3 regions of the Litorilituus sediminis genome follow, and region 2 is predicted to be linked to each of the others. Evidence: predicted binding sites of a transcription regulator. Region 2 holds the regulator's gene; each other region holds the start of a gene.
What was found. Region 2 encodes LexA, which represses DNA repair genes until DNA is damaged. Its sites were predicted from a motif close to TACTGTATNNNNATACAGTA; they were not measured.

Region 1 (3,219 bases), 1.2 Mb from region 2:
TATTCGAAAGCATACGCAGTATTTGCACTTCTGTTTCTATCTTGTTTGGCATCAAGTTCAAAATCGCAACTTGCATGGGGCGAATATCTTGGTTCACGGCTCTGTGCTCCGACATAACAAAGATATTTTCATTGGCCAATACCGACAAGGCTGGTAATTGATCTGGTATTTTAATGGGCATAACACGACCTAACAAAATGACAAAAGTGAATTGCACACCATGTTACTTAGATTGCTAGATATGTCAACTTCTAAACGTATAGACGTCTAAAAGTTATTAATCATTAATATATTAATTTGATATGAATTGCTTACCAAGCAAAAGTACACTCAATTTACAAAGTTATTGCTATTACAGTACAAAGTCAGAGCCAAAAAAAATGCAGTGCTACGTCTAACACTGCATTTTATTGATATTGACTATTTATTATATAAATCTGAGGTTTATTTACTGTGAAGCTACTCTTCTACTACCGCTTCTGCTTCCGTAGGAATGGTTTTACACAAGAACATTTCACGAAGCTTAGCGTCTAGCTCTTTGGCCATTGCTGGGTTTTCTGCTAAATATTTAGTAGCATTAGCTTTACCTTGACCAATACGTTCACCATTACAGCTATACCAAGCACCTGCTTTTTCAACTAAGTTATTTTTCACACCTAGCTCTATTAATTCACCTAAGCTATTGATGCCCTCTCCGTAAAGAATTTGGAATTCAGCCTGTTTAAACGGAGGTGATATCTTATTCTTAACCACTTTTACTCGGGTTTCATTACCGACAATTTCATCGCCATCTTTAACTGCACCAGTACGGCGTATATCTAAACGAACCGAAGCGTAAAACTTCAAGGCATTACCACCCGTTGTCGTTTCTGGGTTACCAAACATAACACCAATCTTCATACGAATTTGGTTAATGAAAATTAACATGGTATTAGATTTTTTCAAATTCGCAGTAAGCTTACGCATTGCCTGAGATAACATACGTGCTTGTAAACCCATGTGCGAGTCACCCATGTCACCTTCAATTTCAGCTTTTGGTGTTAAAGCGGCAACCGAGTCAACGACAATAATATCAATAGCACCTGAGCGGCTTAACATATCGCATATTTCTAATGCTTGCTCACCTGTATCAGGTTGAGAAACAAGTAGGTCATTAATATTAACGCCTAACTTTTCAGCATAAATTGGATCAAGTGCATGTTCAGCATCAATAAACGCACATACTTTGCCATTACGTTGAGCTTCTGCGATAACTTCCAAAGTTAAGGTAGTTTTACCGCTTGATTCTGGACCGTAAATTTCAACAACACGACCAAGAGGTAAGCCACCTGCACCTAACGCAATATCTAAACCTAAAGAGCCGGTAGATACTGTTTCAACATCCATTGCATTGTTATCACCCAGCTTCATGATTGAACCTTTACCAAATTGGCGTTCAATTTGTCCTAGGGCTGCTGAGAGTGCTTTTTCTTTATCGTCTTTCATTAATTGCTCCACGAATAAGTCGTTTTTCGTTTTAATGAGACAAGTATACTGTATGACTGTACAGTATCAAGACTTTTATTAAAATTTTTACTAAAAACAGTCAATAAAAACCTTAATTTTTTGTTTTAAAAGAAAAAATTAATAAGAGGATATTTACTAACAAGTGTGCTTCAGATGTAGCTAAAGATTAACTGGACTCTATATACAGTACTTTTTATCAGTGCATACAGTAAAATTATTGTTGACTCTCATACCAAGGTTCAGGTTTATGAATGTGATAGCCTTGCCCGTAATCTATGCCAATTTCAGTCAATATACGCTCAATATCAGCATTTTCTACAAATTCGGCCACAGTTTTCTTGTGCATAGCACTAGCCGTTCTTTTGATGTTTTCAACAAAAATACGGTTAACCTTGTTGGTATCCATATCTCGCACAAAGACGCCATCAATTTTAATGGTATCCACAGGAAGTTTTTGTAAGTAACTAAATGAAGATAAGCCACTACCAAAATCATCTAAAGAAAAACTACAGCCAAATTCAATCATCTGCTCAATAAAATGTAACGCTGATGCTAAATGGCTAATGGCTGAGGTTTCAGTTATTTCAAAACAAATGCGCTCAGGAGCGATTTGATAACGAGAAAATAATACTGAGATCTGTGCAAAAATATCTTTATCCGCTAAGGTTAAACCTGATAAGTTGATACTGTAGACACTGTGTTCAGATGGCAAAGATGCTATCTTTTTAAACGTATTTTCTATCACCCAGTAATCAATCTTTCGAATCATACCGTATTTTTCTGCGGCTGGAATAAATTCATTAGGGGCAACTATATTGCCGCAGGCACTTCTCATTCTAACTAAGATTTCAAAATGATCTGTTTCTTCACCTTGTAAAGACTTAAGTCGTTGACGATATAGTATGAGTCGATCGGCTTTAATTGCCTCGGCAACTTCATGCACCGCTTCCATTTCTTTAGCATGTTGTACTAATTGTAAGTCATCGCTTTGATAAATTTGAACCCTATTTCGGCCTTTTTCTTTCGCTAAGCTCACCGCCTGCCCTAAAGAAGAAAACACTTGCTTCGCATCAAAAACCGACTCATCTAAAATAATAACGCCAATGCTTGCGGTAACATTGCTTTCAGATTTCAACTCATCAAGCCGTACCTTTTGCACCAATAAACAGAGAGTTTCTGCGTATGTATTCACTTCTTCTCTAGGCAATGTTGGCAACAAAATCGCAAACTCATCATTCCCTAAACGACTTACCGTGGCATTATCTGGAATAAATTCACGTAACATCAGTGATATTTTGTGAAGAAATTTATCGCCAATACCATAACCAAAACTATTATTTATCACCTGAAATTTATCTAAATCAATATGCATAACCACGCCTGAGTTGTTATCAGGCTGCTTGTTATTGATATGCTCAGTTAATTGCCGATCAAAATTAGCACGGTTTGCTAAACCTGTTAGTCGATCATGGTTATCAACGAATGCCAAGGCACTTTTAACTTTCTGGTGCTTTTTAAAGCCCAACTTTTGCTGACGATAAAAGCCATAAATAAGCAAGGTAAGAGCTAGCCATAGGACTATTGCTTTCAGCAAACCTTGCTGATGTAGATTACTACTGTATTGAGGTGATAATCGAATCGCTAACTGCCAGCGCGTATTGGGTATAGGCTTAACAAAACTAAAACTAGAATACTCATCACCTTGTAACAATA
Region 2 (3,219 bases):
GCTTGCCGTAGCCCTGCATACCTGTGCCTGCTTTACCGTTAAAGACAATATCAATATGAGCAGCTGCTGAGCCAGTAGTGGTTATTGGGCTACCCTTTAAGGCAGGGAAAGCTGGCGGTAAACCTAGGCCCGAAGGTTGATGACACGCTGCGCAATGGGCGGTATACGTTGTTTCGCCCAACTGCATTAGTTCATCCATAGACGCTGTCGCCGTGAGTGAGGCTTTTTCTGCGGCTGCGGCATCGGCAATAAGTTGGTGTTGCTCAGTAAGCCATGCTTGATAGTCAGCCTCTGATTTTACTTCAACAACAACCGGCATAAAGCCATGATCTTTACCACATAGTTCAGCACATTGACCGCGATAAATACCGGGTTTATCTACCTTAGTCCAAGCTTCATTAATAAAGCCTGGGTTGGCGTCTTGCTTAACGGCAAAAGCAGGAACCCACCAAGAATGAATGACATCATCTGAAGTGAGTAGAAAACGCACTTTTTTATTCACGGGAATGACTAAAGATTTATCAACCTCAAGTAGGTAATTATCACCTTTGGCTTCTCCTTCACCCTGTTGGTTTTCATATTGAGCACGAGGTGTTGATAGGACAGAGTAAAACTCTATGTCTTCGTTAAAGTATTTGTAATGCCACTTCCACTGTGAGCCAGTAACTAGGATGGTAATATCAGAATTGGAGTTGTCTTCCATAGCAATCAGTGTGCTGGTAGCGGGAACAGCCATGGCAATTAAAATGATGACCGGAATAACCGTCCAGAGGATTTCTACCTTGGTGCTTTCATGAAAGTCTGCAGCTTTAGCGCCCTTTGATTTTCGGTGAAAGGCAATTGACCAAAACATAGCGCCAAAAACGACGATGCCAATTGCAATACAAATATACAATACCATCATATGCAAGCCATAGACTTCATTACTGATGGCGGTGACCCCTTTGGTCAGATTTATGGTTGAATCTGCCCAAGCTGAATTAGCAAAAATGCTTACTAATATCAGCCATACTAGGTTACGTCTTCTCACTAGACATCTCCTTGCCTCTACTACCCATAGGTATAGTGTTAGAAACAGAAATGCAGCAATGTAAATCACGGCTCACTGGACTGAATATCTGTTAATTTTTATAATTTTTATTTATTAAATTAACGACGTGAATGAGCAATAGTAATCTGAAAGGATTGTATTAGCATATTGACGTCTTTTTATTCTTTTTGTGGTCATTTTTTGTTCTATGCTGTTTTTAGCATTGCCTAAATTTTGATCTAGGTCAATAAGTTTATAGGATATAGTTTAAAAAAAAGCCAATCAATTCAATGGAGTAATAACTCTAAGTGTTGCTGTGTAAGGCTTAAACCCTGAGTTTGTAGATAAAAAAAATTTTTGAAAAAAATATGTTATTGAAGGGAATTATTGACGCTATTACTGTAGATAGTTAACAAAAAGTAAGACTTGATGACAATTGAGCATCGAATGAAATGAAAAGCCAAGTCGTCACAAAAGTGACTACTTGGCTTAATAGAATTGGTGTAATAGAAAACTGTGCTTATTACATCCAGTTGCCGTTTCGTACTATACCTACGGCAATACCTTCAATATTAAACTGCTGGCTAGCTAAATCTACTTTGATTGGTTCAAAGGCTTCGTTTTCAGCGTGCAAATAAACAATGTTGCCTTCACGTTTAAAGCGTTTAACGGTGACATCATCTTCCACTCGGGCGACAACCACTTGGCCGTTATGAACATCGGTAGTTTGGTGAACAGCCAATAAATCGCCATCCATAATACCGATATCCTTCATACTTTCACCATTGACTCGTAAGAGATAATCAGCAGCAGGATGAAATAGTGTGCCATCCATTTTGTAATGATCTTCAACATGCTCTTGCGCCAGAATAGGCTCACCAGCGGCAACGCGACCAATTAAGGGTAAGCCCTCTTCTTCTATCAATTCTTCAGCTAAGCGAATCCCGCGGGAGGTACCTGCGAGCATTTCAATATAGCCCTTTTTGGCAAGTGCTTTTAAATGCTCTTCAGCAGCATTGGCTGACTTAAAACCAAAAAACTCGGCAATTTCAGCACGTGTTGGTGGCATGCCTGTATCGTGAATTTTTTCTTTGATTAAATCAAAAATCTGCTGTTGTCTTGTTGTTAATGGACGCAAATTTTCCATAAAGTTATTCCTGTAGATATACACAGTAGTACTGTTAGTATATACAGACTGTACTTAATGACAAGTATTTGTTTTATAAATAGACTGTTTGTAGGTTTTAGATTCAGTGAATTGTTAAAATAAGTAAAACGCTCAATTGATGATAATTTCAATAGACTTGCATCTCGATAGACATAAAAGTTTTGCAGCTTAAAGGAAAAACTAAAAATAATATTGACGTTTTAGACGGCGTTTATACTTAAGTGAATCGCTAATGCTGCTTACTTGAGTTTATTGCTATAGAGGTAATAGAGCAACAACATTGTTCCTAATACCGCAAACAGCATTGAAGTTGGAATTAAAAAAAACGGCTCTCGTAAATAGCCATCCTTATCAATAGATACGCCGATAATATGGTAGCTAAAATATGCTAGTAGCGACGCAGTAAAACAGAAAACGCTTGGCCATATTTTTTTTAGCATGGTGATTTTATTCCTAATATTCGTATTAATGATTCGTGTTTAATAGAGTGAAATCATAAATAAAGATGCTTATTAATAACACTGCATGATGTAACAAAGTATTAAGCTTTATGTGTTGGTTATTTGCGTATTTAGCCAATGTTCAAAATAAGTTAAAAACGCTGTTACCTGCATGGGTAGATATTATCTGCAGGCAGAAATGGCTTGAACGCCGACTACTTCGATATGCTCTTCATCTGAACAAGATATTAATTCCACTTAATTTTCAATAGATTACTTTATTTTTCCTTGGTAACTCCGTCATGAATTGATAATTCAATTTTACATATCTGTATTATTTGTAGTATAAATGATATTGTATAATTTATATTGCAATCTGTATGCAATGTTATCAATACTAAAACAAGCACACTAGGAAAAGAGAAATGAATAATAAGAAACACTTTAAACTAGGATATCTATCTTCGTTAGTTATGCTTAACCTTGGCTTATCAACAGCATCTTTAGCCGCCGACTCGGCGGTAGCAGAAGAAAATAAAGATGAAGTGGAAGTTATTGTCGTCTCGGGTATACGAGATAGC
Region 3 (3,219 bases), 290 kb from region 2:
CCGATGAGTTAGTGTTGACTTATTTACAAGATAACCCAGAGTTTTTTAATCGTAATCCAGAATTAGTCACTAGCTTAAGATTAAATGATATTCAACGCGGCACTGTGTCTTTAGTAGAAAGACAGCAACAGCAATTAAGACAAAAAGTACATAACTTGGAAGATGAAATTACCCAGTTAATGTCAGTGGCTAATCACAATGAAGAGCTATTTATTTTATACAGTGACTTGTATTTGCGTTTAATTGACAGCCAATCAGCAGAAGAAATTTTAGATTGCTTACATCAAGCAACCACCGAGTTGTTGTCTCTCTCTGCTTTTAAATTATGGTTAAACCCGAGTGCAGTTAGCAGCGATGCCATTAAACATGATTGTATTTCAGCGAATGATTGTGCTGGCGTAATGCAAAACCGTTTAACTAATGAAGATTATTACTTTGGTCGCATCCAAGCGACCGAGCAAGATTTAATTTTTTCTAATCAATGCTCAGGCTCTGTTGTCTTAATTAAACTTGAGCACAATCAGCAAGACTTAGGCTTTTTAGCGATTAGCTCTAAAGATGCTCAACACTTTGACCCACGTATGGATACCTTGTTACTTAGTCAGTTTAAACGGCTAGTAGCTAAGTTATTGCATCAACATATTTGTTAGCTTAAACAGGCAAGCGTGTGAAATTTTATCGTCGTTTATCGCCAATAAAGGCGATCAGTTTTGATCTGGATGATACCTTGTATAGCAATGGACCTGTGATGGCGGCTATCGAGCAAAAGATGATAGCCTATTTTGCAAAGCTGCTACCTGAGTATAGCCAAGTATTTGATGCGGCATTTTGGTTTGCTTTTAAAAAGCAGGCGATAAAGCAGCAAAGTGATTTAGCGCATGATGTTGTTATAGTGCGCTATGAAAGTTATCGCTTAGGTTTGTTAGCGTTAGGGAAAAGTGATGTTTTTGCCAAGGCACAAGCTAAGGCGGCGCTTGATTATTTTATTGAATTACGTAGTGATTTTTCTTTGCCAGAACAAAGCATGCAATTACTGGAGTGCTTAAGCAAACGTTATCCACTCGCGGCGATTAGTAATGGTAATGTTGATACCAATACCTTAGGTATTGCTAAGTATTTTCAACAGATTTATCACGCTGGTTACCAACAACGTCAAGGTGTTGAGGTAGTTGAATCGAGCTTACTAAAGCATAAACCTGCACAAGATATGTTTGCTGTGGTTTGTCAAAACTTAGCTATTGCCCCCCATGAACTATTGCATGTCGGTGATTGTGGTAATGCTGATATTTTTGGTGCCTTAAGTGCTGGTTGCCAAACCGCTTATCTGCCTCAGTATGGTGTTGGTAAGGCACTAAAACAATTGCCTCATATTGAACTTGCCTGCCTGTCCGACTTGACCCGCCTTGTTTAACACGCCCTTATTTTACTCCGTAAATAATACTGTATATAATGCCAGTCTTGTGGCTGGCTAGCAGCATGGCTTAACTCTAACTTGTATTGCTCAATTAAGTAGCATAACTAATGCATAATTAAGGTGTACTCTCTTATGGATGTTTCCGAACTACTTGACTCTCTTAACGATAAGCAGCGTGAGGCGGTTGCAGCACCTAAGCAAAATATGTTGGTGTTGGCTGGTGCAGGCTCAGGTAAAACGCGGGTTTTGGTACATCGTATTGCCTGGCTGATGCAAGTTGAAGGTATTTCTTCACATAGTATTTTAGCGGTGACTTTTACGAATAAAGCGGCAGCTGAAATGCGTGCTAGGGTTGAGCAAACCGTAGGTGGTAATACCCATGGCATGTGGATAGGTACTTTCCATGGTTTAGCACATCGCTTATTGCGCATGCACTTTCAAGAAGCTAACTTACCGCAAAGCTTTCAGGTACTTGATAGTGACGACCAATTACGTTTAATCAAACGCATTATTCGTTCATTAGAGCTAGATGAAAAGAAATGGCCTGCTAAGCAGTTTGTTTGGTATATCAATGGTAAGAAAGATGAAGGCTTAAGGCCGCAGCATATTGATGCTCAATTTGACCCAAGTGAAGCTGTGTTTGTGAAGGTCTATAAAGCCTATCAGGAAACCTGTGATAGAGCGGGTTTGGTTGATTTTGCTGAGCTTTTACTTCGAGCACACGAGCTGTGGTTGAATAATCCTGAACTGTTAAGCCATTATCAACAGCGTTTTAGCCAAATTCTGGTGGATGAATTTCAAGATACCAATGCTATTCAATACGCTTGGTTAACCATGCTAGGTAAAGCGCGCAGTAATGTCATGATTGTCGGTGATGATGATCAATCAATTTATGGCTGGCGTGGGGCAAAAATAGAGAATATTGAACGCTTTACTCGCGAATATGATGATGCGCAAACGATACGCTTAGAGCAAAATTATCGCTCGACTGCCAATATCTTGAATGCAGCCAATAAACTGATCAGTAATAACAATAATCGCTTGGGTAAAGAGTTATGGACGCAAGATGATGCCGGCGAGAAAATTGCTATTTATACTGCTTTTAATGAAATCGATGAAGCGCGTTTTATTAGTGGTCGTATTAAACAATGGCGTGATGAAGGCAAAAAGCTTGATGAAGTAGCGATATTATATCGCTCAAATGCGCAATCACGCTTGCTAGAGGAAGCTTTGTTGCAAGGGCAGTTGCCGTATCGTATTTATGGTGGTCAGCGCTTCTTCGAGCGACAAGAAATTAAAGATGCTTTAGCCTATATGCGCCTAATTAATAATCGTGATGATGATGCCGCTTTTGAACGTATTATTAACACACCAACCCGTGGTATAGGTAACCAAACCGTAGCCTTAGTGCGAGATGCTGCCCGTAGCGGTGAAACTACCCTTTGGCAGGCATGTAAGCAGATGCTGCACAGCCAGCAACTAAAAGGGCGTAGCGCTAAAACCATAAGCGCATTTATTGAATTAATTGAGCAACTTGAGGATGACTCAACTAACTTAGATTTAGACCAACAAGCTAATTTTATTATTCAGCATTCTGGCCTTAAAGCTATGTATCAAGCAGAAAAGGGTGAGCGAGCCGCACAGCGTATTGAAAACTTAAATGAATTAGTGACCGCTTGCCAAACGTTTGAAAGTGATCCTGAGTTGGTTGAAGAACAAACCCCGCTAACGGCATTTTTAACTCATGCTGCCTTGGAGTCTGGCGAGTCTCAAGCGGATGAATATGAGCCAGCGGTGCAGTTAAT

Region 1: a site for LexA is predicted at 1,532-1,551, ahead of recA (recombinase RecA). Genes of this name have one in related genera too.
Region 3: a site for LexA is predicted at 1,439-1,458, ahead of uvrD (DNA helicase II). Genes of this name have one in related genera too.

Annotation. Positions count from the first base shown of each region.
Region 1 covers NZ_CP034759.1:1,543,566-1,546,784, forward strand. The annotation lists gene metA (homoserine O-acetyltransferase MetA) at 1-181, opposite strand, end outside; gene recA (recombinase RecA) at 460-1,485, opposite strand; gene EMK97_RS06885 (putative bifunctional diguanylate cyclase/phosphodiesterase) at 1,721-3,219, opposite strand, start outside.
Region 2 covers NZ_CP034759.1:2,756,592-2,759,810, forward strand. The annotation lists gene coxB (cytochrome c oxidase subunit II) at 1-1,030, opposite strand, end outside; gene lexA (transcriptional repressor LexA) at 1,554-2,168, opposite strand; gene EMK97_RS19430 (DUF3955 domain-containing protein) at 2,438-2,638, opposite strand; gene EMK97_RS12290 (TonB-dependent receptor) at 3,064-3,219, shown strand, end outside.
Region 3 covers NZ_CP034759.1:2,468,894-2,472,112, reverse strand. The annotation lists gene EMK97_RS11040 (DUF484 family protein) at 1-650, shown strand, start outside; gene EMK97_RS11035 (HAD family hydrolase) at 668-1,411, shown strand; gene uvrD (DNA helicase II) at 1,547-3,219, shown strand, end outside.